DNA from 3 places in the Shewanella sp. 10B genome. Region 1 is predicted to be linked to each of the others. Evidence: predicted binding sites of a transcription regulator. Region 1 holds the regulator's gene; each other region holds the start of a gene.
What was found. Region 1 encodes sigma-54, which starts transcription at its own class of promoters, with help from an activator protein. Its sites were predicted from a motif close to GTTGGCACGNNNNTNGNNT; they were not measured.

Region 1 (4,239 bases):
CCCATACAGACATTGTCCACCAGTTTTTTAGAACTCGATCTCAACACTATGATAATGACCTCTGACCGCATCATTTACGTCACAGGGAAAGATTTTAATATTCAAGGGCAAGGCCTTTATGCCGACCTTAACGCGCAGGAAGTGCAATTGACCAGTCAGGTAGTAGGAACCTATGAAGCAAAATAACATATTACTTGCCGGCCTAATGCTAATCACCAGCATGAGTGCCTTCGCCAAGGTCGGTGACTTACAGCAAGAAGTGAAAATTAAAGCCGTCAGCCAAACTGCGGACATTAAAAATAACCAGATCATTTTCTTCGGTCCGGTTGAAGTCACTCAAGGCTCGATTAAAATCCATGCGGATCAACTACGTGCATTTTCTGCCGAAGGGGAAAACAGCAAGATTTTAGTGGCAACGGGCAACCCTGCGACCTACAGCCAAATTCTCGACGATGGACGCCCAGCGTCGGCGAGCGCCAAAGAAATTCGCTATGAAATGGCGACCCGCACCCTGACCTTAACAGGCTCAGCGACCCTAGACCAAGCGGGTAGCCAAGTGACGGGTAACCTCATCCGTTACGATATTATTCAGCAGAAACTGATCGCTGAGAGCACGGGTAGCGGTGATGATCGCGTAATCACCATTATTCAACCTGACAACTATCAGGAAGAACTCAAGAATCAGCCTGCGGACAAACCTGTGAAAAAACAGGATTCTAAATGACCCAAATCACCTTAAAAGCACAGAATCTCGCTAAGAGTTATAAGAGTCGTCAGGTTGTGAAAGATGTCAGCCTGACGGTGAAAACGGGTCAAGTCGTCGGCCTACTCGGCCCAAACGGTGCGGGTAAAACCACCACCTTTTACATGGTCGTGGGCTTAGTCAAAAGCGATAAAGGCCATATCTTTATCGACGATGATGATTTAACCGCCGATCCTATGCACCTGCGCGCTCGCAAAGGCATTGGTTACCTGCCACAGGAAGCCAGTATCTTTCGCAAGCTGACAGTGCACGACAATATCATGGCGGTACTGCAAACCCGTAAAGAGCTCAATCGCGATCAACGCGAAGAAGAGCTGGAACATCTGCTCGAAGAGTTCCATATCACCCATATTCGCGATAGCCAAGGCATGTCGTTATCGGGCGGTGAGCGTCGCCGCGTCGAAATTGCCCGCGCCTTAGCGGCCAATCCTAAGTTTATTCTGCTCGATGAACCCTTCGCCGGTGTCGACCCGATTTCGGTTATCGATATCAAGAAAATCATCGAACAACTCAAGAGCCGAGGCCTTGGGGTATTGATCACAGACCACAATGTGCGCGAGACTTTAGACGTCTGTGAACATGCCTACATTGTCAGTCACGGAAACCTGATTGCCGAAGGAACTCCCGCAGAGATCTTAGACAATCAGCAAGTTAGGGCTGTGTACTTAGGTGAACAATTCAGGCTATAGTTACTTAAACAGAGCCAATTAGCCTTGAATTTTGGCTTATCTGCGCCATCAATATGATAACAAGCGGCCTAAATTCAAAATAATAACGTAGGGATCAGCGGTAACATGAAAGCGTCACTCCAGCTCAAACTGGGTCAACAGTTAACCATGACGCCACAACTTCAACAGGCCATTCGTCTGTTGCAATTGTCGTCATTAGAACTGCAGCAAGAGATCCAGCAAGCCTTAGACTCTAATCCCCTTCTCGAGCTGGAAGAGGAGCAATTCGACGCGCCTACCGAACGTAAGCAAGATATCGCCGATACCGACTTTAGCGAAACGACAGCCCAGCCACAGGAACAAGACAATTCCACCGTGGACATTGCCGAGTCGTTGACCAAAGAATCCCTGCCCGAAGAACTACCCATGGACACCACTTGGGATGAAGTCTTTACCGCATCGCCAAACTCAGGTTCTGGCGCCAGCCGTGAAGATGACATGCCCTTCCAAGGGGAAACCAGTGAAGGCCTGTACGAACATTTAGAATGGCAGAAAAACCTCACGCCCTTCTCTGAAACCGATTTAGCTATTGCCACCGCGATTATTGATGCCATCGACGATCAAGGTTATCTGACTCAAAGTACTGAAGATATCCTCGAGGCCATGGGCAATCCTGAGATCGAGCTGGATGAAGTCGAAGCCGTACTCAAGCGCATTCAACACTTCGATCCCGTCGGTGTCGCCGCAAGGGATTTAAGCGAATGTCTGCTTATCCAACTCTCCCATTTTTCGCCGGATACCCCACACCTCGAAAACGCCCGTATGTTGATCAAAGATCATTTAGATCTGATCGCTGCCCGCGACTTTAGGTTGTTGATGCGTAAAACCAAGCTTAAGGAAGATGATCTGCGCGAGAGCATTGCCCTCATCCAAACCTTAAACCCTCGCCCCGGTTTGCTCATCACCCCTGTCGATGAAGAATATGTCATCCCCGATGTGTCGGTGTCGAAGAAAAATGGTCGCTGGGTGGTCGAGTTAAATCCAGACTGCATGCCAAAAATCAATGTTAATCAGCAATATGCAGCCATGGCGCGCAGCACCAAAAGCCAAGCCGATAGCCAATTTATCCGCGGGCATCTGCAAGAAGCCAAGTGGTTTATCAAAAGCCTTGAAAGCCGTAACGAAACACTGCTCAAGGTGGCAAACTGCATAGTGCAATATCAACAGGGTTTCTTCGAATACGGTGAAGAAGCCATGAAACCTATGGTCCTAAACGATATCGCCGAGGCGGTAGAGATGCATGAGTCCACCATTTCACGGGTGACCACACAAAAATACATGCATACCCCAAAGGGACTTTTTGAACTAAAATATTTCTTCTCAAGCCACGTCGGGACTGATGATGGCGGTGAGTGCTCATCCACGGCAATCAGAGCCTTCATTAAGAAACTGGTTGCAGCGGAAAACCAGAAAAAACCATTAAGCGACAGCAAGATGGCGCAACTTCTGGCAGAACAGGGAATTAACGTTGCGCGCAGAACCATTGCGAAGTACCGAGAGGCGATGCTTATTCCCCCTTCCAATCAGCGTAAAAGTTTATAGCCTAAAGTGGAAATCGGAGGACGTTTATATGCAAATAAACCTGAGTGGACACCATATCGAGATTACTGAATCGTTACGGGCTTATGTTGAGGAAAAGTTTTCAAAACTTGAACGTCATTTCGAACAGATCAATAATGTGCACGTTGTGCTCAATGTTGAGAAAATGCAACAAATTGCCGAAGCGAGAATCAACCTCACCGGTGGTGAAGTCTTCGCGACTTCAGAGCATGCAGATATGTATGCTGCCATAGACGTCCTGATCGACAAGCTTGATCGTCAGGTTATTAAACACAAAGAGAAGTTAACAAAACACTAGCAATGGAACTTCGTACCATACTGCGGCCGGAATGCACGACCTGCGCCACTCCGGGCAGTAAGAAAAAGGTACTGGAACTTATCAGCGACTTAGCCGCTGCCCAGTACCCCACCCTCTCATCTCAAGAGATCTTCGAAAGCCTAGTGGCGCGCGAAAAGATGGGGAGCACAGGTATAGGTAACGGCATCGCCATTCCACATGGTCGATTAACCGATATAACACAACCCATAGCCATATTGGTGAAATGTGAGGAGCCGATAGCCTTTGATGCTATCGATAAACAACCTGTCGACATTTTATTTGCGCTGCTAGTGCCTGCTGACCAATGTCAACAGCACTTAAGCACTTTGTCCTGCATGGCTGAAAAGCTCAGCGACAAGCAAATATTGAAGCAATTGCGCAAGACGCATGATGAAACGGAACTCTATCAGGTAATCACTGGATGAAACTGGTCATAGTGTCAGGGCGCTCAGGCTCAGGCAAATCGGTCGCACTAAGAGTGCTTGAAGATCTCGGCTACTATTGTGTCGATAATCTTCCTTTGCCGCTGATTGGCAGCTTACTCGAACAGCTCAAGGGCAGTAACGATCTCGTCGCCATCAGTGTTGACGTGCGTAACCTGCCGGAGCAAGACAAGGTACTCGTCAAACAGCTCGCCAGCCTGCCAGAGGGCACTGAACTTACCAGCTTCTTCTTAAACTCCAGCGATAAAGTACTGTTAAAGCGCTACAGCGAGACGCGGCGCTTACATCCCTTATCTAAGAGCCGAGTATCACTGCAAGAAGCCATTAAGCTTGAAGGCAAGTTGCTCGAGCCCCTGTCACAGCAGATGGATCACTACATAGATACCTCGAATCTGAATATCTATGAACTCAGCGACCAAGTACGGC
Region 2 (4,239 bases), 150 kb from region 1:
AACGGCTCCCTAAAAGACCTGATAAAGCCAGCCACTATGACTCATTTATCGCCCAGCGAACTCTCGATTCTCATTGTTGAGCCATCGGAAACCCAGCGCCGGATTATCATCAAGCGCTTACAGCAAGAAGGCATTATCAGCATTCAAAATGCGGCTGATTTGGCTCAAGCGAAAGAACTGATAGCCCGTCACAAACCGGATCTCATCGCCAGCGCCATGTATTTTGAAGATGGCACCGCGACCGAGTTTTTAAGCTACCTGCGCACCAACAGTGAATACAAAGACATTCAATTTATGTTGGTTTCGAGCGAATGCCGCCGCGAGCAATTGGAGATTTTCCGTCAGTCTGGCGTGGTCGCGATTCTGCCAAAGCCCTTTAATGCCGAACACTTAGGCAAGGCGTTGAATGCAACTATCGATTTACTCAGCCATGATGAGCTCGACCTCAGCCACTTCGATGTGCATGACGTGCGTGTGCTCGTGGTTGATGACAGCCGCATGGCCCGCAATGTGATTAAACGTACCATTGGCAACCTTGGGATCAAGCAGATCACCGAAGCGGAAGACGGCGCTCAAGCCATTGAGTTAATGCGTAATAATATGTTTGACCTGATCATTACCGATTACAATATGCCCAGTGTCGATGGTCTGGCACTCACCCAATTTATCCGTAATGAAAGCCAGCAATCCCATGTGCCTATCCTCATGGTGTCTTCCGAGGCAAATGATGCTCACTTGAGCAACGTCTCGCAGGCGGGCGTCAATGCACTGTGTGATAAACCCTTCGAACCCAAATTGGTGAAGCAGCTCCTATATCAGCTGCTCGAAGAATAAAACCTAAGTCACGAACGGGGCAAATATTCTGCATTTTTGTTACTTATAGGACACAAGCCCGCAGCAAAGGGCTTTCCAACGGCTAAACCTTGTGGCATGTTAGGCACGCTGACTTAATAAATCTACGGAAAGAAGAGACAATAAAGATGAACAAAACTGAACTTATTGCCAAGATTGCAGAAAATGCCGATATCACTAAAGCTGAAGCAGCACGTGCATTGAAATCTTTCGAAGCAGCTATTACTGAATCAATGAAAAACGGTGACAAGATCTCTATCGTTGGATTTGGCTCTTTTGAAACCACGACTCGCGCAGCTCGTACTGGCCGTAACCCACAGACAGGTAAAGAAATCCAGATCGCTGAAGCCACTGTGCCTAAGTTTAAAGCGGGTAAAACCTTGCGTGATAGTGTGAACTAATTCGCTCGACATCATTCTATAAAACGCCTCCTTTGTGGGGCGTTTTTTTTGCCCTGCGAAAAGCATGAAAGATGATTTTTTGCACAAATACAGTGCGCACACCGCTCCATTTTTGATCATTTTAAAACATTTTATTAACAACGCTTTTGTAACCATTTGTTTTTAATGATGTTCAAATAATGGCATGTGATTAGCAATTCCCTTATCAGAAAAAACCATGATGCACCAATGTCACCCGCTCGGTGGTGACATGAGTGAATCGATAAATAAGTCAATCGAGGGGATGAGAATGAGAAAATCACTGTACAGCGTTTTGGCATTATCGACGGGATTGTTACTAACCACCAACGCCTTGGCGGCGGTGTCCGGCAATATTGGCGGCACGTCTAACTATCTATGGCGCGGGGTCACTCAAACCAATGATGCGGTCGCTATCCAAGGAGGCATAGACTACAGCCATGACTCCGGATTCTATGCCGGCACTTGGGCATCCAATGTCGACTTTGGCGACGATACCAGCTATGAGTTGGATCTCTACGCAGGCTACGGCGGCAACATCACCGAAGACCTCAGCTACGATATTGGTTACCTCTACTACGCTTATCCCGATGCCGAAGGCAGCATCGATTTTGGTGAACTGCACGGCGCTATCACCTGGAAATGGTTTGAACTCAGTTACTCACAGGTGATCAATGCGGGTGATGATGTCGCAGCCGAGCCATTAGATAACAAGGATATGAGTTACCTTGCGGCCACAGCATCTTTCCCGCTGACGGATAAACTCAGCCTGTCTTTGCACTACGGCTACTCCAGTGGCGATGTGGTTGAATCTTGGTTTGGCGAAGATAACTACGCAGATTACAACGTTACTCTGAGTGCCGATACCAGCATGGGAACCGTGTCATTTATGGTGTCAGATACAGATCTGCAGGGTGATGATGCCAAGGTAGTTTTAGGCTATTCCTACGGCTTTGATTTATAAGATTAAGCACTAAATTAAGCGCTAGTAAAACAAAAACGCCGCAATAATCGCGGCGTTTTTTATTAGGCAATCACGGCACGATTCGATTTACGTGCCGATACCATCTTCTCAATGTACTCTACGATGGGTTCAGTGACCGAGATCCCCGTGGTCTGTTCAATCCCTTCAATACCGGGCGCCGAGTTCACCTCAAGGATCAAGGGACCGCGATTCGAACGTAAAATATCGACCCCTGCCACCACTAAGCCCATGGCTTTCACTGCAGCGACCGCCATCTTGCGCTCCGCAGGGGTGATTTTCACTTTCTCACCACAGCCACCTAAGTGCAGGTTAGAGCGAAAATCTCCCTCAGGCCCTTGGCGCTTCATCGAAGCCACCACTTTATCGCCGACCACAAAACAGCGAATATCGCTGCCGTTGGACTCCTTAATATATTCCTGCACCATAATATTGGCTTTCAGCCCTAAAAAGGCTTCGATCACGCTCTCGGCGGCGGTTTTGGTCTCGGCCAACACCACGCCAATCCCTTGTGTGCCTTCCAGCAACTTAATCACTAAGGGCGCGCCGCCCACCATGTTAATCAAATCGGGAATATCATTGGGTTTATTGGCAAATCCAGTAATAGGCATGCCAATACCTTTGCGAGAAAGCAATTGCAGCGCGCGTAACTTGTCCCGTGAACGCGCGATTGAAATAGAGTCATTGGCGGCAAATACCCCCATCATTTCGAACTGGCGCACTACCGCGCAGCCATAAAAGGTCACGCTGGCGTGAATGCGCGGGATAATGGCATCGAACCCCGTTAATTCTTGGCCTTGGTAATGAATGCTCGGCTTGATGGAGTTGATATTCATGTAGCAATTCAAGGTATTAATAACCACAGCCTCATGACCACGGCTCTCGCAGGCCGCCACTAGGCGTCGGGTGGAATACAACTCAGGGAACTGGGATAAGATACCTATTTTCATTGCCAAATGACCAAATTAAACACTGTGATTGAAGCTCTGTGCACACTGCATCAGAAAGGGGCGCTGATATTTGTCTATTGCTGAGTGTAAAGCAAGAAAATATTCCTCACCAGACGAAAACCTCAGCCTTAGCCAAACGTAAGATAATCTTCACAATTTAGGGTCATTATTTTGTAAGTAGTGGAGTAATGTACTTGGCCTCAAATTCGCTCGCTTCTAAGGGCCGCGAAAATAAATACCCTTGGAGCACATTGCAATTTCGTGCGGTGCAAAACTCGGCTTGTTCAGCCGTTTCAATGCCTTCGGCAACCGATGTCACGTTAAAACCATAGGCGAAATTGAGTAATGCCGCGAGTAACCGCGTATCTTTGTCATCCTTATCGTAGGAGGCAATAAAGCTCTTATCAATTTTTAATACACTGATTGGAAAGAGTTTTATATGTTCTAGGGATGAAAAGCCTGTACCGAAGTCATCGAGTGCGAATCGCACTCCAAGTTGCGCAATTCTATCGAGCACCTTGGCATGTTCATGGGGTTCTTCAATTAAGCTGTTTTCGGTAATCTCAAGCTCTAGCGCTTTCGCATCTAATCCGGTCACCTCGAGGGCATGGACAATTTTTTCATATAGATCAATGTGTCCAATTTGCGACGCCGACAGATTCACCGCAGTGGTAAAGCTATGTCCAACGGGGGTTAGCTGCGTGAGCCATTCCTGCGCTTGACGACAGGCTTCGATAAGCACCCAGTCACCGATTTCTTCCATCAGACCAATTTCCTCTGCAATAGATAGGAATTGATCCGGTGCAATCAAACCATCTTGCGGATGCAGCCAACGGATTAACGCCTCCATCCCTATCATTTGATGGGTTTGAGAATCTACTTGTGCCTGATAATAAACCTTGAATTCATTCTGCTTTAGCGCCATGCGCAAGCTGGACTCGATATGATTACGGTAACGGACTTCTTTATCTAAGGCCTCAGAATAAAACTGAATTTGGTTGCGCCCCATTTTTTTGGCGCGATACATGGCAATATC
Region 3 (4,239 bases), 230 kb from region 1:
CGCCACGCAGTCCGACCCAAGAAATAAACCAGCGGTCACGGCTGCTAAAGCTCTTAAAGGGCAGCAAGCTGAGCCATACGGCTAACGGTCTGGCAAACAGGATCATTCCAAAGGCTAACGCTAAGCCCGGTAGCCAAATATCCAACAAATCAGACGGTGTGAGCAGCAGCCCTAATACGAGGAACATACCGATTTGGCTGACCCAAGTCATGCCATCCAATACGTTTAGGATTGAATGACGACCACGGGTAGGCTTGTTGCCGAGGAAGAGACCGACGAGATAAATCGACAGAATGCCGCTGCCGCCAAGTTTGTTCGAGGCGGCATAAATCATCAGGCCGCCACTGAGCACTAAAATCGAATACAAGCCTTCGGCAAGCTTGCTTAAATTCACCAACTTCCACAGCAGCCAACCGCCGCCAAGACCGAGGAAAATCCCCAAGCCAAACTGCTTGATAAAGCTTATCAGCATAAAGCTTACGGATAACTCGGCGTCCACATTAGCGAGGATGGCAATCAGGGTCACGGTTAAAAACACCGCCATTGGGTCGTTACTGCCCGATTCGATTTCCAGCGTCGCGCCAACACGCTCGTTAAGGCTACGTCCCTTTAATAGTGAGAATACCGCCGCCGCATCGGTGGAACCGACAATTGCCCCCACCAGCAAGCCTTGCAACCAGTGTAAGTCAAATAACCATGCGGCCATCACGCCCGTGATACTGGTGGTAATAGCAACCCCAAAGGTCGCCAGCGACAATGCCGGCCACAACGCCACCCTAAAGCTTGCAACCCGCGTGCGCATACCGCCATCGAGCAAGATAATGGCTAAGGCTAAGTTACTGACAAGATAAGCGGTTGAGTAGTCGTCAAACAGAATACCGCCGGGACCATCCTCCCCGGCTAAAATCCCTACAGCGAGGAAAATTAATAAGATAGGGATACCCAAGCGCGAAGACACGGGACTTAACAAAACACTCACAGCGGCAAGCAAGGCACCGATCAGAAAAAAACTATTGATGGAATCTGCATCCACACATGCCTCCTTAAATACAAGAGTGTTTAGTTAAACGATAAAGAAATCACCTAGATTAAAAATGACTCAATTGAAAATTTTTGTGTTTCTATACTAGCATAAAAAATGCAAATTAATGGAGTTTTAAATATTAAATTTCAAACATCTACATCCAAATCCTCAGTAAAAGGCCATTTTGACTAACTTTTACATAAAAACCAGTACAACCACAAACGCCTATCGAACATGAACCCAAGCTCATAAACAAGATAAAATCTTTATTTATCAATATATTTAAAAATAGCATTCCATATAAACTCACTGTATACCGCCAAAATCGCGAGGATAACTATATAAAAATATGCTGTATTCGCTAAAAGTCGGCTTAAGTCCAGTTAAACTCTGCAATAACTTGAAAGCATAGATAAAATCACCTTTTCCATTGTGTTATCGACATACAAGCCTCTAAAGCTGTCATAAAGACAATCACTGTCATATCAACAATCAATATTCAGTATCAAAAAGACAATCAAGCATAGAGCAAAATTTATATTCTTCTTTATTTTCAACAACAAAAAGGTTTGGCACGTATTACGCAATAGCAGGTGAAACGTATCAAAATGACGTTGCATCAAGGAGACTTATGAGCAAACAAAAACTCACCGCTATCGCACTGTTAGTTGTGCTGATTGCTTCATTCACTGTGTTGCTGAGCATCGGCAGTGAAATTTATCGGGAAAAACCGCCGATCCCCACTGCATTTACCGATGTAAATGGTCAGGTTGTGTTTAGCGAAAATGATATCGAACAAGGCCAATTGGTCTGGCGCTCCATGGGCGGCCATCAACTGGGGTCGGTTTGGGGACATGGCTCTTATGTTGCCCCGGATTGGACCGCCGACTGGTTACACAGAGAAGCCGAAGCTTGGCTCGATATTCGCGCAGAGCAGCAATATCAAACACCGTTTGCCCAATTAAGCGCCCAACAAAAAGCTGGCCTTGAACAAGCCTTAAGGGAAGATTTACGCCATAACAGCGTCGAGCCACAGGCCGATGGCACTGTGCTTATTCGCTTGTCCGACACTCGTATCGAGGCGATAAATAAGGTCGAGCAGCATTATTTATCCCTGTTTGGGAGCGATCCGGAGCTTAGCAAGCTTCGTGAACAATACGCCATGAAAGAAGGCACTGTGCCCGATCTTACCCGCCGCGAACAACTCAATGCGTTCCTCTTTTGGGGAGCCTGGGCGGCAATCACTGAACGCCCCGATGCCCCCTATACCTACACCAATAACTGGCCCTTCGATCCCCAATTAGGCAATACACCGACCTCGGATAATATCGTCTGGTCAATACTCAGTATTGTGACCTTAATTGCGGGGATTGGCGGATTGATCTGGCACCATGCGAGCGGCAAGCATGAAAGTCTGCCCAAGCCTTCGGAGCAAGATCCGCTGTTTTTCACTAAACCCACCGCCTCACAAAAAGCCGTCGGCAAATACTTCATCACGGCAATTGGTCTGTTTTTACTGCAAATTTTACTCGGCGGGATCACGGCCCACTATGCGGTTGAAGGCCAAGAGTTTTACGGTTTACCGATTTCGGAAATACTCCCCTACTCAGTGACTCGTACCTGGCACACCCAGTTAGCGGTATTTTGGATAGCCACGGCCTGGTTAGGCACTGGGCTGTATATTGCTCCCGCCTTATCGGGTTATGAGCCTAAATATCAGCGTCTCGGCGTTAACGTACTCTGGGTAGCCTTAGTCGTCGTGGTGCTTGGCTCAATGGCGGGCGAATGGATTGGGGTGCAGCAGTATTTTGACCTCGACATGAACTTCCTCTTTGGACACCAAGGATATGAGTACATAGATCTTGGCCGAGTATGGCAAATCTTACTCCTCGTCGGATTATTGATTTGGCTGGCCCTAGTCACCGCCGCCATTAAACCCGCCCTTAAAGTGCAAGGCGAGATGCGCCCTGTAATTTGGGTACTCTATGCCTCCTGCGTGGCGATTGGCTTGTTCTATGGCGCCGGCCTCTTTATGGGTAAACACGCCAATTTAGCAATTGCAGAATACTGGCGTTGGTGGGTTGTACACCTGTGGGTTGAGGGCTTCTTCGAAACCTTTGCCACCGCCGTTATCGCCTTAATGTTAGTACGTTTAGGTTTAATCCGCGGTCGCAGTGCCAACGGTGCGGTGTTATTCACGACAGTGATCTTCCTAACCGGTGGTTTGATTGGCACCCTACACCACCTCTACTTTACTGGCACCCCGACCTCAGTGATCGCCTGGGGCGCCATCTTCTCCGCCTTAGAAGTCGTTCCCCTCGCCATAATTGGTTTTGAAGCGATGGAAACCTACCGTCTGCGCAAAGCCAGTGGCTGGATGCAACGTTATCATTGGGCGATTATGTTCTTTGTGGCGACCGCGTTTTGGAACTTAGTCGGTGCAGGTATGCTGGGCTTTTTAATCAATCCACCTATCTCGCTCTATTACATTCAAGGATTAAACACCACGGCCACCCACGGTCACGCCGCCTTTATGGGCGTGTACGGTATGCTGGGCATGGGCTTGATGCTCTTCTGTCTGCGGGGTCTCACCGACAATATGCAGTGGAATGACAAAATGCTTAAGGGCGCCTTCTGGAGCCTCAACATTGGCCTAGCGGCTATGGTGTTCATGTCGTTATTACCCGTGGGGATTACGCAGTTTTTTGCCGTCATCGACCATGGATATTGGTTCGCCCGCTCGCCAGAAGTGATCCATAGTCCGCTGGTTGAAAAGCTGGTTTGGATGCGTATGTTTGGGGATGTCATCTTCAGTATCGGCGGTCTCTTAATGGGCGCCTTCTTGCTCGATTTGATTAGAAAAGCCCAGAATAAACCAGCCAAAGTGCAACAGGAAGTCTTACAAACAAATCACTAACCACAGCGATAAATCCGTTCTGACCAAGGTGTCGTTTAGGCACCTTGGTTGCTTAGTTTGATGGCCTGTGCCGTTTATCGTTTACCACGCTTTTATAGCCTTACCGCAATAACGGTTAGCAGTGTCTAAATAACCTGTGTCAATATAACAATCAATGCTATAAATCAGGGGAACCTCGCTGCAGGAGTTTTTATGGCCCTTAGTCAAACCGACCTTACCCGTATCGCACTGGACATTACCTCAGGTTTAGCCCACAGAGACCGCTTCTCACGCTTGCTCGATACGGTGAGAGCTAACC

Region 2: a site for sigma-54 is predicted at 1,432-1,450, ahead of M0415_RS11445 (TorF family putative porin). Genes of this name have one in related genera too.
Region 3: a site for sigma-54 is predicted at 1,593-1,611, ahead of M0415_RS09640 (nitric-oxide reductase large subunit). Genes of this name have one in related genera too.

The regions. Positions count from the first base shown of each region.
Region 1 is NZ_JAMDJO010000002.1:727,364-731,602, forward strand. It holds gene lptC (LPS export ABC transporter periplasmic protein LptC) at 1-186, shown strand, start outside; gene lptA (lipopolysaccharide transport periplasmic protein LptA) at 173-724, shown strand; gene lptB (LPS export ABC transporter ATP-binding protein) at 721-1,452, shown strand; gene M0415_RS10800 (RNA polymerase factor sigma-54) at 1,558-3,033, shown strand; gene hpf (ribosome hibernation promoting factor) at 3,062-3,349, shown strand; gene ptsN (PTS IIA-like nitrogen regulatory protein PtsN) at 3,352-3,795, shown strand; gene rapZ (RNase adapter RapZ) at 3,792-4,239, shown strand, end outside.
Region 2 is NZ_JAMDJO010000002.1:877,916-882,154, forward strand. It holds gene M0415_RS11435 (response regulator) at 37-834, shown strand; gene M0415_RS11440 (HU family DNA-binding protein) at 981-1,253, shown strand; gene M0415_RS11445 (TorF family putative porin) at 1,543-2,235, shown strand; gene rimK (30S ribosomal protein S6--L-glutamate ligase) at 2,298-3,203, opposite strand; gene M0415_RS11455 (putative bifunctional diguanylate cyclase/phosphodiesterase) at 3,370-4,239, opposite strand, start outside.
Region 3 is NZ_JAMDJO010000002.1:494,738-498,976, forward strand. It holds gene M0415_RS09635 (potassium/proton antiporter) at 1-1,033, opposite strand, end outside; gene M0415_RS09640 (nitric-oxide reductase large subunit) at 1,656-3,941, shown strand; gene norR (nitric oxide reductase transcriptional regulator NorR) at 4,134-4,239, shown strand, end outside.